Regions from separate parts of the Terrabacter aeriphilus genome, predicted to be linked through region 2. Evidence: riboswitches for the same ligand, from Rfam matches in the RefSeq annotation. Region 2 holds a riboswitch; each other region holds the start of a gene.

Evidence for each region. Region 2 has a riboswitch for cyclic di-AMP ahead of ABD979_RS05880 (glycosyl hydrolase). Riboswitches for the same ligand answer to the same signal wherever they lie in the genome.
Region 1: another riboswitch for cyclic di-AMP. It lies ahead of ABD979_RS04965 (transglycosylase family protein); the one in region 2 lies ahead of ABD979_RS05880 (glycosyl hydrolase).
Region 3: another riboswitch for cyclic di-AMP. It lies ahead of ABD979_RS13415 (C40 family peptidase); the one in region 2 lies ahead of ABD979_RS05880 (glycosyl hydrolase).
Region 4: another riboswitch for cyclic di-AMP. It lies ahead of ABD979_RS18480 (CHAP domain-containing protein); the one in region 2 lies ahead of ABD979_RS05880 (glycosyl hydrolase).

What each region holds. Positions count from the first base shown of each region.
Region 1 covers NZ_BAABIW010000006.1:572,522-577,970, reverse strand. The annotation lists gene ABD979_RS04980 (zinc-dependent alcohol dehydrogenase) at 1-390, shown strand, start outside; gene ABD979_RS04975 (glycosyltransferase family 2 protein) at 617-913, shown strand; tRNA gene ABD979_RS04970 (tRNA-Thr) at 1,335-1,410, opposite strand; gene ABD979_RS04965 (transglycosylase family protein) at 1,571-2,245, opposite strand; cyclic di-AMP (ydaO/yuaA leader) riboswitch at 2,274-2,401, opposite strand; gene ABD979_RS04960 (serine/threonine-protein kinase) at 2,685-4,505, opposite strand; gene ABD979_RS04955 (CBS domain-containing protein) at 4,570-5,001, opposite strand; gene ABD979_RS04950 (alpha,alpha-trehalose-phosphate synthase (UDP-forming)) at 5,233-5,449, shown strand, end outside.
Region 2 covers NZ_BAABIW010000009.1:171,705-177,153, forward strand. The annotation lists gene ABD979_RS05875 (PKD domain-containing protein) at 1-2,539, shown strand, start outside; gene ABD979_RS05880 (glycosyl hydrolase) at 2,603-3,544, opposite strand; cyclic di-AMP (ydaO/yuaA leader) riboswitch at 3,551-3,701, opposite strand; gene ABD979_RS05885 (sulfite exporter TauE/SafE family protein) at 3,917-4,957, opposite strand; gene cysC (adenylyl-sulfate kinase) at 4,954-5,449, opposite strand, start outside.
Region 3 covers NZ_BAABIW010000017.1:82,670-88,118, reverse strand. The annotation lists tRNA gene ABD979_RS13425 (tRNA-Gly) at 32-105, shown strand; gene ABD979_RS13420 (fatty acid desaturase family protein) at 431-1,537, opposite strand; gene ABD979_RS13415 (C40 family peptidase) at 1,636-2,205, opposite strand; cyclic di-AMP (ydaO/yuaA leader) riboswitch at 2,210-2,355, opposite strand; tRNA gene ABD979_RS13410 (tRNA-Gly) at 2,650-2,723, shown strand; gene ABD979_RS13405 (acyl-CoA dehydrogenase) at 2,947-4,809, shown strand; gene ABD979_RS13400 (GNAT family N-acetyltransferase) at 4,848-5,449, opposite strand, start outside.
Region 4 covers NZ_BAABIW010000027.1:18,552-24,000, forward strand. The annotation lists gene ABD979_RS18470 (GNAT family N-acetyltransferase) at 57-662, shown strand; gene ABD979_RS18475 (alkene reductase) at 752-1,822, opposite strand; gene ABD979_RS18480 (CHAP domain-containing protein) at 2,095-2,994, opposite strand; cyclic di-AMP (ydaO/yuaA leader) riboswitch at 2,999-3,191, opposite strand; gene ABD979_RS18485 (sortase domain-containing protein) at 3,415-4,215, opposite strand; gene ABD979_RS18490 (CHRD domain-containing protein) at 4,231-5,010, opposite strand; gene ABD979_RS18495 (VOC family protein) at 5,273-5,449, shown strand, end outside.

The DNA of each region.
Region 1 (5,449 bases), on a different contig from region 2:
GAGAAGGTGATCGGGGCAGCGAGCCGTCTGCCGAAGCCGATCGCCAAGGGCGCCATCGAGCGCTTCGGCATCGACCGCCTCGCGGCCCTGCACACCGCCATCGCGGCGGTCCGCCGCGGTGGCACCGTGTCGGTCAGCGGCGTCTACGGCGGCATGGCCGACCCGATGCCGATGATGGAGCTGTTCGACAAGGGCCTGACGGTGCGGATGGGCCAGTGCCACGTGCGGCGCTGGAGCGACGAGCTGCTCGACATCGTCAGCGCCGACGACGACGTGCTCGGCCTCGACGGGCTCGCCACGCACCACGCCTCGCTCGAGGAGGCGCCGGAGCTCTACAAGGTCTTCCAGCAGAAGCAGGACGGCTGCCTCAAGGTCGTGCTCAAGCCCTGAGCGGAGCGGATCAGGCGCGTGCCGAGTTGGCACGCTGCCGATGAACCTGCAGATGGTGCTGCGCCGGATGGGGTGATCACCCCACCCGGCGCAGCACCATCTGCAACGCCATGGGTCGGGGTCATAGGCGCCCCGTCGCCACGGCAGCGATGCGGCCGTCACGGGGGCGGCTACCCGCGCGATGGATCCGGCGAGGCTCGCGCGCCTGTCCTTCACCATCGTGACCATGTCCCGCGGCGACGAGCGCCGCCTCGCCGAATGGGTCGGTTGCCACTGCCAACTCGGCTTCGACGAGTTCCATGTCGTGCTCGACAACCCGCCCGACGAGAGCGAGCGCGTGTTGCGTGAGCTGGACGTGCCGGCGACGATCACGGTGGAGACTCGCGGCCCGGTCGGCGACTACTACGACGGGGTTCCCGCCGACCAACGTGCCCAGCTCGACGCCCGCTGGATGGAGGAGCACGCCGCTGAGGTCGAGGCTTCCGGCATGCCCACGTGCGACGCCCTCTCCTGGCGCCAGTAGCGGCACCTCCCGGAGGTGCTCGACCGCTACGCGAAGCGTGACGGGTGGCTGTCGCTCCTCGACGTCGACGAGGTCATCACGCTCCCGGCCGGCCAGGGGCGGATACCTCGACCAGCACACGATCAGGTGGGCGCGGGAGGACGTCGTGTCATGCGGCAACGGATGGGACAAGCGCGTCAAGTCGATCGTGCGCTGCGACCGCGCCCTGCCGTTGGCCAGCGTCCACGCCATCAGTCGCGGACCGTTCCTGCAGCTCGAACCGGATCAGGGTCGCATCCTGCACTTCAAGGCACCGGGTACCGGCCTCATCCCTCACACCGTCGAGGATCTGGGCGCCCAGAGCCGCTTGTCGGCCCAGTCCGCCGCAAGGTAGCCGGCAACGGCGGTGCGTGGCCACTGGTCGACCGCGAGCGGGCAGAGATGGAGCTGGCGAGGGGACTCGAACCCCTAACCGCCTGTTTACAAGACAGGTGCGCTACCAATTGCGCCACGCCAGCGGGTCCCCGGCACGCGACCGCGGACGGGCGAAAGCGTAACGGAGGGGGCCGGCATACGGGAAAAGGCCGTCAGGCCCACGCCCTGCGCCGGACGGACGACGGCCCCGCGCAACCCAGGGGTTGGTCGCGCGGGGCCGTCGGGCTCAGTTCTATCAGGAACTCACGGCAGGCGCAGGACCTGACCGACGAAGATGAGGTTCGGGTTCGGCACCCGAGCGGAGTTGGCCTTCCAGAGGGCCTTCCAGCCGCCCCGGACGTGGTGGCTCGCGGCGATCTTGCCGAGCGTGTCGCCACGGTGGACCGTCACCTTGGCGCCCTTGCCGGTGTAGGTGTTGGTCGCCTTGGGCTTGGCGGCGTAGGTCTTCTTCTTGACGACCTTCTTCTTGACGACCTTCTTCTTCGTCGCCACGGGCTTGCGCACGGTCGAGCGCGACACGGGCGAGCTGGTCGCGCCACCGTTCGAGCGGGTCAAGCCGGCGCGCTGCGAGCAGACGGGCCAGGCGCCGGGGCCCTGGGAGGCGAGCACGCGCTGGGCGACCGCGATCTGCTCGGCGCGGGTGGCGAGGTCGGCACGCGAGGCGTACGCGCGGCCGCCGTAGCCGACCCAGGTGCTCTGCACGAACTGCAGACCGCCGTAGTAGCCGTTGCCGGTGTTGATGTGCCAGTTGCCGCTCGACTCGCAGGCGGCGACGCGGTCCCAGACCGAGGCGGCCTTGGCCGACCCGGCGGTGGCGATGCCACCGACGAGGGTGGCGGCGCCGGCGATTCCGACTCCCGCGATGCGCTGCTTCACCGAGACCTGCTTGGCGGCAGCATGCTTGGACATGTACTGCATAGGGGTGTTCCTTCCTGACGCGCGCCTGCGGGGTTAGCTGTCGGGTTGGGACGTCAGGTTGCCCCGCCGCTCTCGCGGCTTCACCCCTAGACCAGCTCTCGTCCTCTTCGACGGGTGCCTCGGCACCGGCTCTGACTGGTCACACTGGGTCCCCCGTCCTCGCCCGGCCCACGGTCGTGGGCTGCATCCCTGGCTGGCGAGGCTCGGCGCACACAGGGAACGGATTGATGTGGGTGTCCATGTGAAGTTGTGGGAGCGCTCGGGTGGAGCCGGACGCGAGCACTGACGGTACGTGAGGAACGGGCTCCCTGACAAGGCGCGCCGAGACACTTTCGTGATCGTTCCTTGACGTTCCCTTCACCTCCGGATGGCAGGTGCACAGACCGCCCACAGCGCACGCACGGGCGGCACGCTCGTGACAGAGGTGGGGCGGGGTGCCTCAGAAGCCGAACGGGCTGCTGCTGAAGGGCAGCCAGCTGAGGCTCGCACCCTCCTTCAGCGCGAGCAGCGCGGCCACCGCGCCGAAGACCGCGAGCACCGCGGCCACGACCTGCGTGGCGAGGCCGGTCGGCACGATGGCGCGGGCGATGGAGCGCGAGCCGCGCCGCAGCGAGGCCCCGCCGGGACCCCACCAGAGCATGAGCAGGCCGAGCGCGCCGCCGACCCCGAGCGTGAGCGGCGTGCCCGGGCCGAGGTCGCCCCCCTGCGTGCCCGTCAGCAGCAGCGCCGTCGCGAAGATGCCGGCGAGCGCCACGGCCGCGGGCAGCACGAGGCCGACGACGGTCGCGACGACCCCGAGCACGAAGTGCCACGGACTCGACACCACCGCGAACGGCACGTCGCTGCGCCGCCGCCCGTAGTCGTAGCGCCGCAGCACGAGCGCGGTCACCGACCGGTCGGTCGCCCGCGCGAACGCCGAGAGCACGGTCACGGCGACGATCGCGGCACCCGGCCAGGCCATCAGCGCGCCCACCCACGCCACCGCGACGGCCGCGAGCAGCCCGGTGCGCATCGGCAGCCCGATCCGGGGGTCGCCCTCGCGCCCTGCCGGCTCCTCGCCCTGCCACTCGCCGTCGGACCCGTCCCAGTCGTCGTGGCCCTCGTCACCGTGATCGTCACGGGTTTCGTATGCCGGCTCCTGCCGTGAGGTGCCCCGCCCCCGTCCCACGGGCGGGGCCCACCGCGACGCGTCGGCGTCGGCGTCGTCCGCCCGCGACGTCGTCCGCGGCATGTCGGCGGGCACCGGGGGCAGCACGGCGGTGCTGCCGCCCTGCACGACCTGCGTGTCGCCGGGCGAGGCCTCGGTGAGGCGCCCGTCGTCCCACGGCCCGCCGCTCGGGGTGGGCACCGTCGCGGCCCGCCCGGCCGCGTAGAGCTCCAGGGCGTCGATGACCTCGTCGGCGTGCGGGCGCCGGCGGGGGTCCGGCGAGAGCGAGGCCCGCAGGAGGGGCACGAGGCGCGGGTCGACCCCCTCGAGGTCGACCTCCCCGGCCCGCACGCGGGCGAGGACGGCGTCCATGCGACCGCGCCCGAAGGGCGGACGGCCCGACGCGGCATACGTGATCGTGGCGGCCCAGCCCCACCAGTCGGTGGCGTCGGTGATGGCGGCACCCTCCACGAGCTCCGGGGAGAGGTAGCCGGGCGTGCCCATGACGAGGCCGCCGACGGTGTGGCGCACGTCGTCCTGCAGGTGGGCGATGCCGAAGTCGATGAGGACGGGGTCGCCGTCCTCGAGCAGCACGTTGCCGGGCTTGATGTCGCGGTGCACGACGCCGCAGGCGTGGATGGCCCGGATCGCCTCGGCGCTGCCGCGCGCGAGGCGCAGCAGGTCGGCCGGCTCCATCGGCCCGTGGTCCTCGACGACCTCGTCGAGCGCGGGCCCCGGCACGTAGCGGGTGACGACGTAGGGGCGCGGCCCCATGACGTCGGCGTCGACGACGCTAGCCACGCGCGCGTCACGGATGCGCGAGAGGGTGTCGACCTCGCGCGCCAGGCGCTGGCGGGCGTCGACGTCGTGCGCGACGTGCGTGCGCAGCACCTTGACGGCGACCGCGCGCCCGCGCGGGTCGAGCGCGAGGTGCACGACGCCCATGCCGCCCTCGCCGATCTCCTCGATGAGGCGGTAGGGCCCGAGCCGCTCGCCCGTGACGCGCCGACCCCTCTCGCCCGTCCCCTCACCCGAGCGGTCGCCCGGCTCGAGCGAGGTCGTGCGCGCGGACCGCGGGCTCGCCACCCGCTCGGTCCGCTCGTACGCCGTCATGCCTCTACGGTATGCGACGGGCCCGGTGCCCGAGCACCCCAGCACGCCCGCGCGTGCCGGTGGCTCAGCTCGAGATGTAGTCGCGCAGCTGGTCGCGTTCGGACTGCAGCTCGTCGAGCCGGTGCTTGACGATGTCGCCGATGCTGACGATCGCCGTGAGGCGGCCCTCGGCGTCGACGATCGGCACGTGGCGCACGCGCTGCTCGGTCATCGTGGCGGCGAGGTCGGCCACGTCGTCCGAGGCGGTGCCCGTCGACACCTCCCCCGTCATGATGGCGCTCACCGGGCCGTCGAGCACCGCCGTGCCGCTGCCGTGGAGGTGCACGACGACGTCGCGCTCGCTGACGATCCCGTCGACGCCCGTGCCGTCGGCGCTGACCACGACCGCACCGATGCGGTGCTCGGCGAGCAGGGCGAGCAGCCCGGCCACGGTCTCGTCCGGCTTGATGGTGATGACCTCGCTGCCCTTGTGGCGCAGCACGTCCGAAACCTTCACGGCGACTCCTTCACCTCGGCGCTGGGACCTCGGGGCGACCGTCCGGCGACTCGAGGGCTGCCTCGAGGGGCCCGCGCGGTGCCCTGTTCCGACCCTATGGCGCCACCGCACCGGGCGCCACCGTTCCCTCGTTAGAGTGGCCACGACGGTGTCGCGCCGGACCCGTGCGTCCCGTGCGCGCGGGATGGGTACGACCCGAGCACCGACCCCTCGAACCCAGGAGCTGATCGCGTGCCGCCCGCACGTCCGACCTACGACCTCGTCATCGCCGCGAACCGCCTGCCTGTCGACAAGGTCGTCGCCGACGACGGCGGGGTCGAGTGGCGACGCAGCCCCGGCGGCCTCGTGACCGCCATGGAGTCGGTCATGCGCAACCAGGCCGGTGCGTGGGTCGGCTGGGCCGGTGACTCGGGCGAGGCGCCGGAGCCGTTCGACGAGGGCGGCATCC
Region 2 (5,449 bases):
CTACCGCGTCAACGCCGGTGGCGGCGCGATCGCCGCCCTAGACAACGGTCCCGACTGGGCCGACGACAGCGGCTCGAGCCCGCTGCACAACGACGGCAGCAACGCGGCCGGCTGGGGCAGCGGTGCGGCCCTCGACCCGTCCGTGCCGAGCTCGACCCCGTCGTCGATCTTCGACAGCGAGCGGTGGGACCCGGGCGACGCCAACGAGATGCGGTGGACGTTCCCGATCGCGGCCGGCACGGACGTGCAGGTTCGGCTCTACCTCGCCAATCGCTGCTCGTGCACGAGCACCGCCGGCTCGCGCGTCTTCAGCGTCAGCGCGAACGGCAGCCCCTGGCTGACGAACTACGACATCGTGGGCGACGTCGGTGACCAGAAGGGGACGATGAAGTCCATCGACCTCACGGTGCCGGCCAGCGGCCAGGTGACGCTCGACTTCACGCACGTCGTGGAGAACCCGCTCGTCAACGGCATCGAGATCGTCCGGGCCGGTGTCCCGACGCCGCCGCCCGCGGCGTCTGACACGCTCAGCCGCGTCGGTCTCACCGCGACGGCTGCCTCGTCCGCACCGGAGCCCGCCGCCGACGGTGGCATCGCGTGGTCGAACACCCGGGGCGCCTTCATGGTCGGCAACAAGGTGTTCTACGCGCAGACCGACGGCTACCTCTACTCGCGCACCTTCACGGGCACGACGTGGGGACCTGCGATGCAGATCAACCCGTACCACGACCCAGCCTGGGCGACCGTCGACAACAACCTCGGCGGTACGTTCGACGGCAACCTGCCGACGCTCTACGGGCAGATCCCGAACCTGACCGGCATGTTCTACAACGCGGGTCGGCTCTACTACACGCTCTACGGTGACAGCCGGCTCTTCTGGCGCTGGTTCTCGCCCGACAGCGGGATCGTCGACGAGCGCACGAACACGGTGCCCAGCTCCGTCGACCTGCGCAACGTCCGCGGCATCTTCGTCGCCGGCGACAGCGTGTACTTCGCCTCGCGCACCGACAGCACGCTCTACAAGGCGGGCTGGGACGGGGCGTCCGTCACGGGGAGCCCGGTCGCGATCAGCGGCCCCGCCGTCGACGGCACGTCGTGGTCGAGCCGCTCGATGTTCCTCTTCGCCGGCCCGCCCCTCAACCAGGCACCCAAGGCCGCCTTCGGGTCGTCGTGCTCCGGCGCGACGTGCGGCTTCGACGCCTCGGCGTCGAGCGACTCGGACGGGACCATCGCGTCCTACGCGTGGGACTTCGGTGACGGCAGCACGGGCACGGGCAAGACGCCCTCGCACCCGTATGCCGCCTCGGGGACCTACCCGGTGAAGCTGACGGTGACCGACGACAAGGGCGCCACCGGCACGCTGACGAAGGACGTCGTCGTGACGGTCCCGGTCAACCAGGCGCCGACGGCGGCGTTCGGGTCGTCGTGCTCCGGCGCGACGTGCGGCTTCGACGCCTCGGCGTCGATTGACTCGGACGGGACCATCGCGTCCTACGCGTGGGACTTCGGTGACGGCAGCACGGGCACGGGCAAGACGCCCTCGCACCCGTATGCCGCGTCGGGGACCTACCCGGTGAAGCTGACGGTGACCGACGACAAGGGCGCCACCGGCACGCTGACGAAGGACGTCGTCGTGACGGTCCCGGTCAACCAGGCGCCGACGGCGGCGTTCGGGTCGTCGTGCTCCGGCGCGACGTGCGGCTTCGACGCCTCGGCGTCGATCGACTCGGACGGGACCATCGCGTCCTACGCGTGGGACTTCGGTGACAGCAGCACGGGCACGGGCAAGACGCCCTCGCACCCGTATGCCGCATCGGGGACCTACTCCGTCACGCTGACGGTGACCGACGACAAGGGCCTCACCGGCACGCTGACGAAGGACGTCGTCGTGACGCTGCCCTCGAGCAGCACGACGTTCGTCGGGGCGAACCACTCGGCTCCCGGCGCGGCCAAGTTCAAGGCCGCGGCGGTGCCGATGGGGACCCAGGCCGGTGATCTGATGCTCCTGATGTTCTCGCGTCCGACGGTGGCCACCTTCTCGGGGCCGACCGGCGTGACCGGCTGGACCCAGGTGGCGACGGTTACCAACGGCTCGGTCACCTCGACCGTGTGGCGCAAGAGCGCCGACGCGGCGGACGTGGGCAAGACGGTGCGGTTCGACGACCCGAGCGCCTACCGGCTAGGCACGCTCGAGCTCGCCGTCTACCGCGGCGCGAACGCCACCAGCGTCCGTGCGGTGAGTGCCGTCGATGCAGGCCGGAACTCGCACACGACGCCCGAGATCGCAGTCTCTGCTGGTGACTGGGTCGTGTCGCACTGGGCCGGGCTGACCTCGGCGGTGTCGCCGTGGACCCTGCCCTCGGGCATGGTCCTGCGCGACCACCTCGAGGACCCGAGCGGTTCGTACCGCTACGAGTCGCTCACGGCCGACCCCGGCGCGGTCGTCACCTCTGACGGCACGCACGCCGGGGTGACCGCCACGACGGTCAACAAGTCCGACCGTGAGGTCATGTGGTCGATCGCCTTCGGGCAGTCGTGACCACGTGGTGCCGGGAGTGCCCGCGGCTGCGGGTGCTCCCGGCACCAGCACGTCCGCCGGCGGTCAGACGGCGAAGTTGACGTTCTTCAGCAGTGAGCCGTAGGCGGCGAACTCCGACGACGTCGTGAGGGCCCACGAGCAGTTGAGGTTGTTCTTGTTCGTCGGCGGGCGGTTGAAGTAGTAGACCGCCGCGAACCAGCTCTCGTTGGCGATGATGTAGTTCTTCGCGTTCGTCAGCCAGGTGGCGCGACGGGCGTCCTTGGTGACGCCGAACTCCGGCAGGGCGACCAGCTTGCCGCGTGGCTTCGCGAAGGCGAGGACGGGATCGACGAGCGTCTTGAGCTCGACCCAGGCGCCCTTGCCCTCTCCGCACGAGCTCCAGTTGTATGCGTCCGCCCCGACGACGTCGACGTACGCGTCGCCCGGGTACCAGTTCGCGGCGTACGCGCGGTCTGACGGCTTGGTGCGGTAGGACCAAGCCGTCAGCTGGAGGGTGAACTTGACGTTGGTGACGCCCTGCTGCCGGAAGATCGTGACGACCCGGGCAAACGCTGCGCGGTACTCGGCCGGGGTGCCGAGCGAGGACTTCGCCAGGACCTCCGGCTCGTGGCCGAACGCCAGGAGCGTGAGGCCGCTCCGGGCCTTGATCGTCGTCGCCCAACGGACGATATTGGCGTACAGCGCCGAGCCGGACTTGGCGTTGGCGACGGTCCTCCAGTTCGCCGACGTGTTGGCCGTCACCATCCGGCCGGTGGGGACCGAGCCCTCGAAGGTGCCGTACTTGTGAATGCCGACCGCCGTGCCGGTCTTGGACTGCATCGTCGCGGTGTCGCCGGCGGCTCCCGCGTAGATCTTGCCGCCGGGCAGTGCGGTCGCCGTGGCGGCCTGCGCCGGCACGGCGAGGGTGGCCACGAGCGAGCCGGCCGCGGCGAGGCCGAGGGCGGCGAGGGTGAAGCGGTGGGGGGATCTGCGCGCGGGCAGGGCGAAGCGAGGGGTGGTGCGCATGTCTGCTCCAGGTCTCCTAGGCTGCCGACCGGGTTAGCTGACGGGTTCGGGCCGGATGGCGCCCTACAGGAGGAGGCTCCTGATTCACCCCGAGGGAACGGTGGGTCCCCGGCTCCCGGGAGGCCTCGAGGGCTCCGGGATTAGGCGATGTGTGTGAAGGCGAACGGAACCCTAGCGGACCCCTGCACACGGGGACAGGTCACGACAGGTCCGATGGGAACGGGCAGATGACACCAATCCGGACGATCCGGTCAGGACCCACGGACCGTCCGCACCCCCGTTCCTGAGCACGCGCGCGTGCTCAGGAACGCTGTGAGAGCGGACCCGTGCCAGGTGTGACGCGGATCACACCGTTTTCCCGTCATGGTCGTGTCAGTGGGCTGCGTCGCCCGCTTCGGTGACGCGTGCCCGAGCCTCGGAACCGGACTCGGAGATGGACTCAGAGATGGACTCGGAGGTGGACCCGGGTGCGGCGTGGGGCACGGCGGTCGAGCGGTGCGCGAGCCGGCCGGAGAAGGCGGGCAGGCCGTGGCGGCGCCGGGCGGCGAACCACACCGGCGGCCCGACGAGCAGGGCCAGGAGCAGGACGATCCCGGTGGCCGTGTTGGGCACGCCGAGCAGCTTGAGGGCCGAGGCGAGCAGCACGAAGGCGAGCGCCCGGCGCACGAGGCCGCCCGGGGCACGCGCCGAGAGCTGGGCGCCGATCCAGACGCCGGGGATCGAGCCGAGCAGGAGCGAGAGCGTCAGGTCGAGGTGGAAGTCGCCGAGCAGCATGTGCCCGATGGCGGCGGAGGCCACGAGCGGCACGGCCTGGAGCAGGTCGGTGCCGACGAGCTCACTCGCCTTGAGGCTGGGGTAGATCGCCATGAGCGCGATGATGATGAGCGAGCCCGACCCCACGGAGGTCATGCCGACGACGATGCCGCCGACCGCGCCCACGAGCACGGTCTGCCAGATGCGGACCCGCACGGTGGGCGGGCCGGGCGGCAGGGGCGCGGCGCTGCCGTCGAGTCGGCGCGCCCGCTCGAGCAGGCGCAGGTAGGCCCGCACGATGAGTCCGGCCGAGGCCAGCAGCAGGGCCACCCCGAGGGCGACCTGCAGCCAGTGCTGGGCGGCCGCGCCGGAGCCGAGGCGGTTGAGGATGAGCACGCCGACGAAGGCGCTCGGGATCGACCCGATGCAGAGCCACTTGACGAGCGCGAGGTTCACCGTGCCCCGGCGGAGGTGCACCATCGACCCGACGGGCTTCATCACCGCGGCCGCGACGAGGTCGCTCGAGACGGCCGTGAGCGGCGGCACGCCGAAGAAGAGCACGAGCATCGGCGTCATGAGGGCGCCACCGCCCATGCCGGTGAGCCCGACGATGATGCCGATGCCGAGCGAGGCGATCGTGAGCAGCGGGTCGAAGCTCATCCGATCCACCCTCCGTCGCGCAGGTGCTCGACGATCTGCTCGAGGGACTCCTCGAGGCTGCGTCCCGTCGTGTCCACGACGACGTCGGCGTCGACCGGCGCCTCGTAGGGCGACGAGATGCCGGTGAACTCCGGCAGGGACCCGGCCCGCGCCTGGGCGTAGAGGCCCTTGCGGTCGCGCTGCTCGCACACCTCCAGCGGGGTGGCGACGTGCACGAGGACGAAGTCGCCGACCTCGGAGACCATCCGGCGGACCTCGGCCCGGGTCTGCGCGAAGGGGGCGATGGGGGCGCAGACGGCCATTCCTCCGTGCCGGGCCACCTCGGCGGCCACGAAGCCGATGCGCAGCACGTTGGCGTCACGCCCGGCGCGGTCGAAGCCGAGCCCCGACGACAGCAGCCGGCGCACGAGGTCACCGTCGAGGAGGCTGACGCTGCGCGCCCCCTCGCTCTCGATGCGCTCGACGAGGGCGGAGGCGAGCGTGGACTTTCCC
Region 3 (5,449 bases), on a different contig from region 2:
GGTCCCTCGCGGGCATCCTCCGGCGGCCCGTGCGAGCGTAGCTCAATGGTAGAGCGCCAGCTTCCCAAGCTGGATACGCGGGTTCGATTCCCGTCGCTCGCTCCACGTGACCGGGCGACCGGCCGGGCACCGACCCGGCCGGGCGCCGTCGGCGACCGGGGGGCGCGCCCGACTCCGCCTACCGACCCCGCCTACCGCGGCCTCGTGACCGCATCGGCGAGCGCCCGCCGGGATGCCGGTCGGGGTGTCGGTCCGACTGCAGGTCCGCCCACCCCTGCCGCACGGCGTCGTCGACGCACGCGCTCCGGGCCACCTGACGCTGGTCGTCGAGCAAGCCCCTGCCCAGCGCCGTCCTCAGCAGCTGGTGTGAGGCCACCGGGTCCGGGGTGGGCGGATCGGACGGGTCGGCTCCCCGCGACGCACCACCGGCTCACCCGCGCGGGACGTCGGTCAGGGCGCGGCGCTGGGCGACGAGCGGGCACAGGAAGACGTCGCGGCCCTCGAGGCCGACGACGTTGAGGTGGCGGATGACGTCGCGGTACCCCGTCCAGAACCCGACCTGCGTGTAGGGCACCCCGAGCTCGTCGCAGTGGGCGATGACGAACGGCTGGGCACGCCGGAGGTGCGGACGCGCCATGGACGGGAAGAGGTGGTGCTCGACCTGCCGGTCGAGCCCGCCCATGAGGACCGACGTCAGCCAGCCGCCGCGGATGTTCCGGCTCATGAGGACCTGGCGCCGCAGGAAGTCGAGCTTGAGGGTCGGCGAGACGAGCGGCATGCCGATGTGGTTGGGGGCGAAGGCCGAGCCGAGGTAGAGGCCGAACAACCCGACCTGGACGGCGAGGAACGCCACGGCCTTGGCCGGCGGCAGGACGACGAGGACCAGGGCGAGCAGGCCGCCGAGCCGGAGCGAGAGCAGCGTGAGCTCGACCCAGCGTCGGTCGACCGGGGCCCGGGAGGTCACCCGGCGGATGCCCTCCCAGTGCAACGAGAGGCCCTCGAGCAGCAGGAGGGGGACGAAGTACCACCCCTGGTGTGCGCGCAGCCAGCGCAGCCAGGCGTGCCGCGACGCCGCCACCGGGACGAAGGCGAGCACCCCGGGTTCGATGTCCGGGTCGGTGCCCACCTTGTTCGGGCCGGCATGGTGCCTCGTGTGCTTGCGCTGCCACCAGCCGTAGCTGATCCCGACCAGCAGGTTCGCCACGAACAGGCTGGTCCAGTCGTTCCACCGACCGGACCGGAAGATCTGGCGGTGTGCCGCGTCGTGGCCGAGGAAGGCGATCTGCGTCATGAGCACGGCGAGCACGACGGCGGAGCACAGCTGCCACCAGCTGTCGCCGACCCGGACGAAGACGACCGCCCAGGCCGCGACGAGCAAAGGCGCAGTGGCGAGCCGAGTCCAGTAGTAGCCGTACCGCCGGCGCATGAGCCCCATCTCGGCCACGCGCCGCGCGAGCGGCGTGAACGAGCTCGCCGGCGAAGATGGCGGGGAGGCGACGGGCGTCGACCCCGGCGCCGGCACGTGGCTGTTGTTCATGACTGACCCCAGGCCTCGAAGACGGTGGGCACCGGGGTCTGGGGCGCGCTGTGGGACCAGCGTACCCCCAGCGTGCCGGGGGTACGCTCGTGCGCTGCTCAGACCATCCGGCCCGCGACCCAGCTCGTCGTCCAGATCTTCGAGAGCTGGACACGCTGACCCGGCTTCGGCGAGTGCCACACCTTGCCGCTGCCGGCGTAGAGGCCGACGTGGTAGGCCCGGCCGCCCGACATGAAGAAGATGAGGTCGCCCGGCTGCATGCGCGACTTGCTGACGGCCACGGCCGCGAGCCGCTGCGCGTTGGCGGTGCGGGGAACGCCGACGCCGAGACGGGTGCGGTAGGTGTAGTAGATGAGTCCGGAGCAGTCGAAGGCGGACGGGCCGGCGGCGCCGTAGCGGTAGGGGTCGCCCTGCTGGGCGGCGGCGATGTTGACCGCGTAGCGACCGCGGGCCGCGCGCTGGGCCGGGGTGGTGTAGGCGACGGGTGCGGCGTCGATGGTGACGGGGCCCGAGGCCTCGGCACCTGCGGCGGCCGCCTGCGACGCCCCCCAGTCGGTGACCGACGACGTCGGCGCGCCGCCCGTCCCGAGGACCAGGGCCGCTGCGAGCAGCGGCGTGACCGTCAGGGACTGCCAGGGGATCCGTCGGGCGAGGGCAGAAATGGGCATGGTGAAGTCCTTCCCACGCCTGTGAGGTGAGCTGTCGGGTTCGGGCGGAAGATGCCCGGCCGCAGATGCGGCTTCACCCCGAGGACCGGCGAACCGGCCCGGAAGTGGGTCCCCCACTCCTGTCCGTACGTGTTGCAGGGGGCTGCCCCACCGGTGGACAGGACTCGGCGTCCGGTGGGCCACCCCGGGGGTGCCCGGGGCGATGACCATCCCACAGACGGTGACAGATTGGTCACGAGAAGGCCGCGAAATGACAGATGTTGGCAACAGTTGCCCAACCAATGGGGTACGGGACCGCTCCTGATCGACAGACAGTGCCACGGATCCGGGCCGTCTCGCGGGCCCGGCGGAGGCCGTGCGGTGGACCCCGCAGACGGCGGTCGGTGTCGGGCGCGTCGGTTTTGGACCTGGACGCCCCCGTGTTGCTACGGTGGGCGACGCCTCGCAGGCGTAGTTCAGTAGCAGAACAGCCCTCTTCCAGGGGGAAGACGTACGTGCAATTCGTGCCGCCTGCTCCAGATGCAGAAGGGCCCGGTCACCGCGACCGGGCCCTTCTGCCGTCCCCGGGGCGCCACGGGGCCCACCCTCGCGGCGTCTCCGGGCGCGTGCCGCATTCGTGACCGCGCCGCCTTGCCTTCGTTACCGGCCGGTAGCATCATGGAAGTGACCGGCCAGTAACGTGACGCGCCCGCGGCCGGAACGCGCGGACGCACGACGAGAGACAGAACGCGGAGGGTCCCCATGGGCCACTACAAGAGCAACGTGCGCGACCTCGAGTTCAACCTCTTCGAGGTGCTGGACCGACAGGAGGTGCTCGGCCGGGGGATCTACGCCGACGTCGACGTCGACGCCGCCAAGGACATCCTCGCGGAGGTCTCGCGCCTCGCCGAGCACGAGCTGGCCGACAGCCTGCTCGACAGCGACCGCAACCCGCCGGTCTACGACGCGGCCACGCAGACGGTCACCATGCCGCCGTCGTTCCACCGGTCGTTCCGCGCCTACGTCGACGGCGAGTGGGGCAACCTCGACGTGCCCGCCGAGCTCGGCGGCATGGTCGTGCCGGCCTCGCTGCGCTGGTCGGTCGCCGAGATGGTCTGTGGCGCCAACCCTGCCGTCCACATGTTCACGGCGAGCTACTCCTTCGCCAACCTGCTCTTCCACCTCGGCACCGACGACCAGAAGAAGCTCGCCAGGCACATCGTCGACAAGGCCTGGCACACCACGATGGTGCTGACCGAGCCCGACGCCGGCAGCGACGTCGGCGCCGGCCGCACGAGGGCCGTGCAGCAGCCCGACGGCACGTGGCACATCACCGGCGTCAAGCGCTTCATCACCTCGGCCGAGAGCGACCTCGTCGACAACGTCGTGCACTTCGTGCTCGCCCGCCCCGAGGGTGCCGGCCCCGGCACCAAGGGCCTCAGCCTCTTCATCGTGCCGAAGTTCCACGTCGACCTCGACACCGGTGAGCTCGGCGAGCGCAACGGCGCCCACGTGACGAACGTCGAGCACAAGATGGGGCTCAAGGTCAGCACGACGTGCGAGGTGACCTTCGGCGAGCACGAGCCCGCCATCGGCACGCTCCTCGGCGACGTCCACGACGGCATCGCGCAGATGTTCAAGGTCATCGAGAACGCGCGGATGTTCGTCGGCACCAAGGCGATCGCGACCCTCTCGACCGGCTACCTCAACGCGCTCGAGTACGCCAAGGAGCGCGTCCAGGGCGCCGACCTCACGCAGATGACCGACAAGTCCGCCCCGCGCGTGACGATCACCCACCACCCCGACGTCCGCCGCTCGCTCATGCTCCAGAAGGCGTATGCCGAGGGCCTGCGCGCGCTCGTGCTCTACACCGCGAGCCAGCAGGACACCGTCAACCAGGCCCAGGCCGGCAATCCCACGGTCGCGCTCGAGCGCGGCTCGGACGCCGAGCTCGCCAACCGCCTCAGCGACCTCATGCTCCCGCTCGTCAAGGGGCTCGGCTCCGAGCGGGCGTGGGTGCTGCTCGGCACCGAGTCGCTGCAGACCTTCGGCGGCTCCGGCTTCCTGCAGGACTACCCGATCGAGCAGTACGTCCGCGACGCGAAGATCGACACGCTCTACGAGGGCACGACCGCCATCCAGGGGCTCGACTTCTTCTTCCGCAAGATCGTGCGCGACAAGGGCCAGGCCCTGCAGCACGTGGCCGGGCAGATGCAGGAGTTCGCCAAGAACCTCGGCGGCTCGCTCGACACCGAGCGGGAGCTGCTCGGCCGGGCGGTCGAGGACGTGCAGGGCATCGTCGGCCACATGATCGGCGACCTCGTCAAGAGCGACCCCCGCATGGGCGGTGACGCGGCCAACCTCTACAAGGTCGGCCAGAACACCACGCGCCTGCTGCTCGCCGCCGGTGACCTCGTCGTCGGCTGGCTGCTGCTGCGCCAGGCCGAGGTCGCCCAGGCGGCGCTCGAGCGCGGCGCGTCCGGCAAGGACGCCGACTTCTACCGCGGCAAGGTGGCAGCGGCCTCGTTCTACGCCAAGAACGTGCTGCCCAAGCTCGCCGCCGAGCGCGCCATCGCCGAGGCCACCGACAACGACCTCATGGACGTGCCCGAATCGGCCTTCTGACAGGCCCGCCCCGGCCCCGGCTCCGGGGCCGGGGCGGGTCAGAGGGTGCGCTGGTAGGAGGGGCTGAGCTCGACGACGCGGAAGCCGAGCTCCTCGTTGATCGAGACCATCCAGGCGTTCGTGTCGTCGTTGCCGGTCACGACGCGCCTGCGCCCCGGGTGGTCGGCCTGCAGTCGTCGCAGGTTCTCGAGCTTGACGGCCATGCCGAGGCGGTGGCCCCGGTGGTCGCGGTGCACGAGCGTGCCCCACTGCCAAGCCGTTCCGGGCGCGCCCGAGGGCAGCACGAGGTCGGTGTAGGCGACGACCTCCCCGCTCGCCCGGTGCACGGCCACGGTGGTCAGCCGCACCCGCCCCTGCGCCCGGAACACCTCGAGGTGCTCCTCGTAGCGCGCCGGCGTCAGCGACTCCTCCTCGAAGTCGATGTCGCCCGTGGGCGCGTCGACCGCCAGCTGGTTCATGAGGGCGCACAGCGAGGGGCGCAGGGCGGTCGGCACGCCGCCCACGTGGGTCTCGAGGACGTATGCCGCCTCCCACCTCGCGCGCGCCCGCTCGGCGAGCCCGTCGAGCACGTCGTCCGGCACCGGTAGGTCGAGGTGGCGCATGATCTCGGTGTTGTTGAGCGAGAAGCCGTGCGCCTCGG
Region 4 (5,449 bases), on a different contig from region 2:
GCGTGGGCGTTTCCCGGCCGTCGGGCCCGGTCGCCAAAGCCCCTAGCATCGGCGCCATGCCTGACCGACCCGTCCTCCCCGACCTGCCCGGCGCGGCCGAGGTGCCCCTGCCGACCCGCTGGCTCGTGCGTGACGCCACGGCCGACGACGCGGCCGCGTGCGCGGCCATCTACGCGCCCTACGTCACCGGCACGACGGTCACCTTCGAGACGGAGCCGCCGGACGCCACCGAGGTGGCCCGGCGCATCGCCGCGGCGCAGGAACGGCACGCCTACCTCGTGCTCGAGGAGGACGGCGTGGTCGTCGGCTACGCGTATGCCGGCCCGTTCAAGGCGCGCGCGGCCTACCGGTGGTCGTGCGAGGTGTCGGTCTACCTCGCCGGGCACCGTCGCGGGCTCGGGGGCGGGCGCAGGCTCTACGAGGCGCTGCTCGAGCGGCTGGCTGCCCGGGGCTACCGCACGGCCGCGGCCGGGATGACCCAGCCCAACGAGGCGAGCGCGCGGCTGCACGCGGCGCTGGGGTTCGAGCCCGTCGGCACCTACCGCGCCATCGGCTGGAAGCTCGGCGCCTGGCGCGACGTCACGTGGGTGCAGCGCGCCCTCGGCGATCCTCTCGCCTCGCCCGACCCGCCGGACGGCCAGGACCCGCCCGGCCCCGCCTGACGGCGCGCCCGAGGCGCGACGGTGCCCACCCGACCGGGAGGTCGAGTGGGCACCGTCGTGAGTCGCGAGGGGGCGTCTGCCCCCTGCGGTCAGGGCAGGGTCGGGTAGTCCGTGTAGCCCTCGGCGCCGCCGCCGTAGAAGGTGTCGGCGTTCGGCTCGTTGAGCGGGGCGCCCTCGCGCCAGCGCCGCACGAGGTCGGGGTTGGCGAGGAACTCGCGCCCCACGGCGACGAGGTCGCCGAGGTCGCGCTCGAGGATGTCCTCGACGTCGGCGAGCTGGGTCACCGAGCCGAAGCCGCTGTTGAGGATGACCGGGCCGCCGAAGCGCTTGCGCAGGTCGCGCACGACGTCGGCCTCCGGGTCGCCGAGGATGCTGAGGTAGGCCAGGCCCAGCGGGGCGATGCCCTCGACGAGCGCCTCGTACGTCGCGGCCGTGTCGGCCTCGTCCTGCTCGAGCACGCCCTGGATGTTGTGCGCGGGCGAGACGCGGATGCCGACGCGGTCGGCGCCGATGGCCTCGGCCACGGCCTTCGTGATCTCGATCGTCAGGCGGGCGCGGTTCTCGGGCGAGCCGCCGTAGGCGTCGGTGCGCTGGTTGCTGCTCGGCGCGAGGAACTGGTGCGGCAGGTAGCCGTTGGCCGCGTGCACCTCGACGCCGTCGAGCCCGGCGGCGACCGCCTGGCGGGCGGCGTGGACGAACTCCGCCACGAGCCCGGGGATCTCCTCGGTCTCGAGGGCGCGCGGGACGACATACGGCTGCTGGCCGTTCGCGGTCACGATCTCGCCGGGCGCGGCGATGGCGCTCGGTGCGACGCTCTCGAGCCCGCCCTTGTTGTCGGGGTGCGCGATGCGGCCGGCGTGCATGAGCTGGACGACGACGTGGCCGCCGCCCGCGTGCACGGCGTCGGCGACGAGGCGCCAGCCGGCGACCTGCTCGTCGGAGTGCATGCCGGGGGTGTCGAGGTAGCCCTGGCCGACGGCGCTGGGCTGGGTGCCCTCGGTGATGATGAGGCCCGCGCTGGCGCGCTGGCCGTAGTACTCGGCGTTGAGCTCGGTGGGCGCCTGGCCCTCGCCGGCGCGGTTGCGCGTCAGCGGTGCCATGACGAAACGCTGGGGGAGGTCCCAGCGGCCGATGCGGATGCTCTCGAAGGCCGTGGACACAGGCCTGCTCCTCACTGTCGCGGACGACGGTCGAACGGGTGGTCACTCACGTGATGAGGCCCACCGGACTGGTAGAGCCTTCAACCACCTACCCGAAAGACAAGTCCGGGCCGTCGCCCCGCATTCCTCGGCGCCCGTGTGGCGAGCACCACGCCGCCGTGTGCCGGGTGCGTCCGGGCGCGACGAAGGGGAGGACGCCAGTGGCATCCTCCCCTTCGCGGAACGCGTGAGACCGGGTCAGAACGCGTGGGACCGCGTCAGACCCCCGTGGGTCACGGCGCGTAGATGTAGCGCATGCCGCCCTGGTCGGTCAGCGTGCGGGTGTTGTAGTTGTACGCACCGGCGAGGGCGTTCATCTCGACGATGGTCACCTCGTTGCCGTTGACGGCCGTCACCCAGCCGACGTGGCCGACGCTCGAGGAGCCGTGGACGCCGGGCTGCATGACGAGGATGGAGCGCGCGCGCGGCGTGCCGCTCACGGTGTAGCCGGCGCTCGCGGCGCCCGAGGCCCAGGCCATGGCGTTCCCGGCCCAGCCGCCGGGGTAGTAGCCCTCGGACTGGTACCACTTGTTGAGGGCGCCCCACGTGCACTGGCCACGGGTGGCCCAGTTGCGCGAGGAGTGCGAGCCCGAGGAGGCGCTCGGCGTGTAGTCGTTGCTGCTCGACTTCGACGACGACGTGCTCTTCGTCAGGCTGCGACGCGTCAGGTCGCGCGAGGCGCGCTGCGAGGCCTCGCGCTCGGCCGCGGCCTTCTGCGCGGCCTTCTTCGCAGCCTTCGCGGCCTTGGCGGCCGCGCGCTGCTCCTTGACCTGGACGTCCTCGATGACGCGCACCTTGGTGGGCGTGCGCTTGGCGATCGCCTGCTGCACGGCCGGCGCGAAGCCGATCTTCGACAGGGCGCTCGGCGCGGTGGTCGTGGCGGCTGCGGCGGCCGGGCCGACCGCGGCCGGGGCTGCCTCGACGCCGGCGGCGGCGACGGCGCCGTTCGCCGACGAGACGGTGTCGGCGCTCGCGGGGTTCGCGAAGGTGGCGACGAGCCCACCGGTGGCGGCGACGACGGCCGCGCCCTTCATCGCCGGCTGGGCCGACTCGCGGGCGAGGAGCTTGAGTTCGTTGAGTGGGTTGTGACGGCCCGGCGCACGGTGGCGCCCGCGGGTGGTCTCGTGGTTCACGGGTTCTACCTCTCCGCGCCTACGAAGTTAGCTGTCGGGTTCGGGCGGAAAGGTGCCCGGTCCGTGGCCGGGAAGCGAACGAGTCGCGGCCCGGTGGAAGGACTTCACCCCAAGGGCGTCCGAAGTCGTTGCGCCGGACGCCCGGAGAAACGTGTGGTTCCTCCGCTCCTGTCACAAGGTCTGTGCTCTCCCGGAAGGCGGTGACAGGACTAGGCGGTCCGCCTCACGAGAGTCCGACCGGTGGCCGGACTCCCGGAACTGTAGACGAATCAACTGGCAAAAGTCACGCCAAGGTAACGGTGCCGCGCCGTGCTCAGCCGCGATTGTCGGCTTTGAGGTACTTGACCAGCCCTTTACCTTCGCCAGGACCGCCCGGGAATGAGACGCACGTCACAGAGGCGTGGCGCGGGGGTGGGCTTGTCAGGCGCCCGACGTGAGGTGGCCGAAGACGATGACGTTGTCGCGGTACTCGTTGCGCGCGTCGGTGGGGCCGCCGCACGTGACGAGCCGGATCTCCGAGCGGGTGAAGTCGCCCCTGTAGACGGCCTCGGTCGGGAAGCTCGACTTGCGGTAGCTGGCCACCCGGTCGACCGTGAACGTCAGGTGCGTGCCGTCCTGGCGCGACACCTTCACGACGTCGCCTGCCTTGACCTTGCCGAGCTCGGCGAAGATGCCGGGCACGCCCGACGGGGTGTCGACGTGGGCCGCGACGACCGCCGGCCCGAGCTGGCCCGGGGTCGGCCCGTCGTCGTAGAGCCCGACCTCCTGGGCGGTTCCGGGCACCGAGATGGTTCCGTCGCCCTGCACGTGGAGCGGCACGAAGTCGCTCGAGCGCAAGCCGATCGACGGGATCTCGATCGACGTCAGGGCGGACGCCTCGAGGAAGGGCCCGATGCCGGTCCCGCCCGCCGGCGTCCCGCCCTGACCGGGGGTCGCCGACGGGCCGGAGGTCCCCGTGCCCGGCGTGCGGGCCGTGCTCGGGGTCGTCGCGGTGCTCTTGGTCGTCGGAGTGGTCGGCGTCGCGGTGGGCGCCGTGCTCGTCATGGTGCTCGTCGTCGGGACGCCGGCCGCCGCGGGCTGCGGCGGTCCGGACGTCCCGCGGAGCCCGAGCACGAGAGCGACGACCCCGACGACGAGCAGGATCACGGTCGCGGCGGCCGCCACCCCGGCCGCACCACGGGAGGTGGTGCGACGGGGCGTCGGCTCGGTGTGCTCAGGCATGGTGGATCCGGCCGATCAGGCGCGCGACCGCGCGCGACGGGCCGCGAAGACGCCGGAGCCGAGGGCCGCGACGAGCGCGCCGCCACCGACGAGGAGGAGGGCGTCGTTCGTGCCGCCGCTCTTCAGGGTGTCGGTGGGCAGGCCGCCACCGGTGTGCATGCCGCCGGCCGGGGCGACGCGCAGGGCGCCGCAGAGGGCCGGGTCGGTGGCCTCGGTGGGCAGCTTCGGGTCGAGGTCGCTCTTGGTGTCGCCGGAGTACTTGCCGTCGTGGTTGTGGTCGACACCGTGGATGACGACGACGGACTGGCCGGCCGAGATGGCCGTCGCGACCGCGTCGGAGACCTTGATGCTGCCGCGCTGGTAGGTCAGCTTGCCGCCGGGCGCGGTGTCGAAGCGGTCGATCGCGAGACCCGACTTGGGGCTCGTGTCGCCGGTCTTCGTCAGCGAGACGACGATGTCGCCGTAGGCCGGTCCGCCCTCGGTGGTGTTGAGGTGCCCGTCGCCGTTCTTGTCGTCGGACAGGACCGGGCACTCGTGGCGGGCCTCGGCCCCGAAGTGGATGTGGGCGGCGTGCGGGTTGTCGGGCAGCAGGCCGTTGGCGGCCATGGTCACGGTGATCCGGTTGCCGTCGACCTCGACCATCGCGGTGCCGCTCCCGGCGACGTCGCTGCCGGCGACCGGCTTGAGGTTGGCGCTGACCCAGGCGTCGGCCGCGAAGGCCGGCCCGACGCTGAGGGCCATGGCGGCGCCGGCCGCGAGGGTGGCGCCGGCGATCCGAGTGGTGGTGGTGCGCATCTGTTCTTCCTCCTTGATGAGGAGACAAGAGCCGTCCATCGTGGGGCTCAGACGGGGTCGTCGTCGACCGTCTCCGAGGTGTGCTTCGCCGCCACCAGCAGGTTGGATTGGGGTTCAAGCGAAAAACTTTCCCGATCGCACCCCGGGCGGCCTCCGAGCGGGCTTCACTGGAGTGGTGCCGGACCGCCCGCGCCCCCCGTGCACCACCCCTCCGACGACGGCAACAGCAACGACGACAACGACGACGACAAGGAGCACCGCCGTGCTCGAGAGCTCCCACGCGTTCAGCGGTTTCTCCGTCGACGACGTCGACGCGGCCCGCACCTTCTATGCCGACACGCTCGGGCTGTCGGTCAGCGAGGCCAACGGCATGCTGACGCTGCACCTCGCGGCCGACGGCGGCGAGCGGCGTGTGCTCGTCTACCCGAAGCCGAACCAC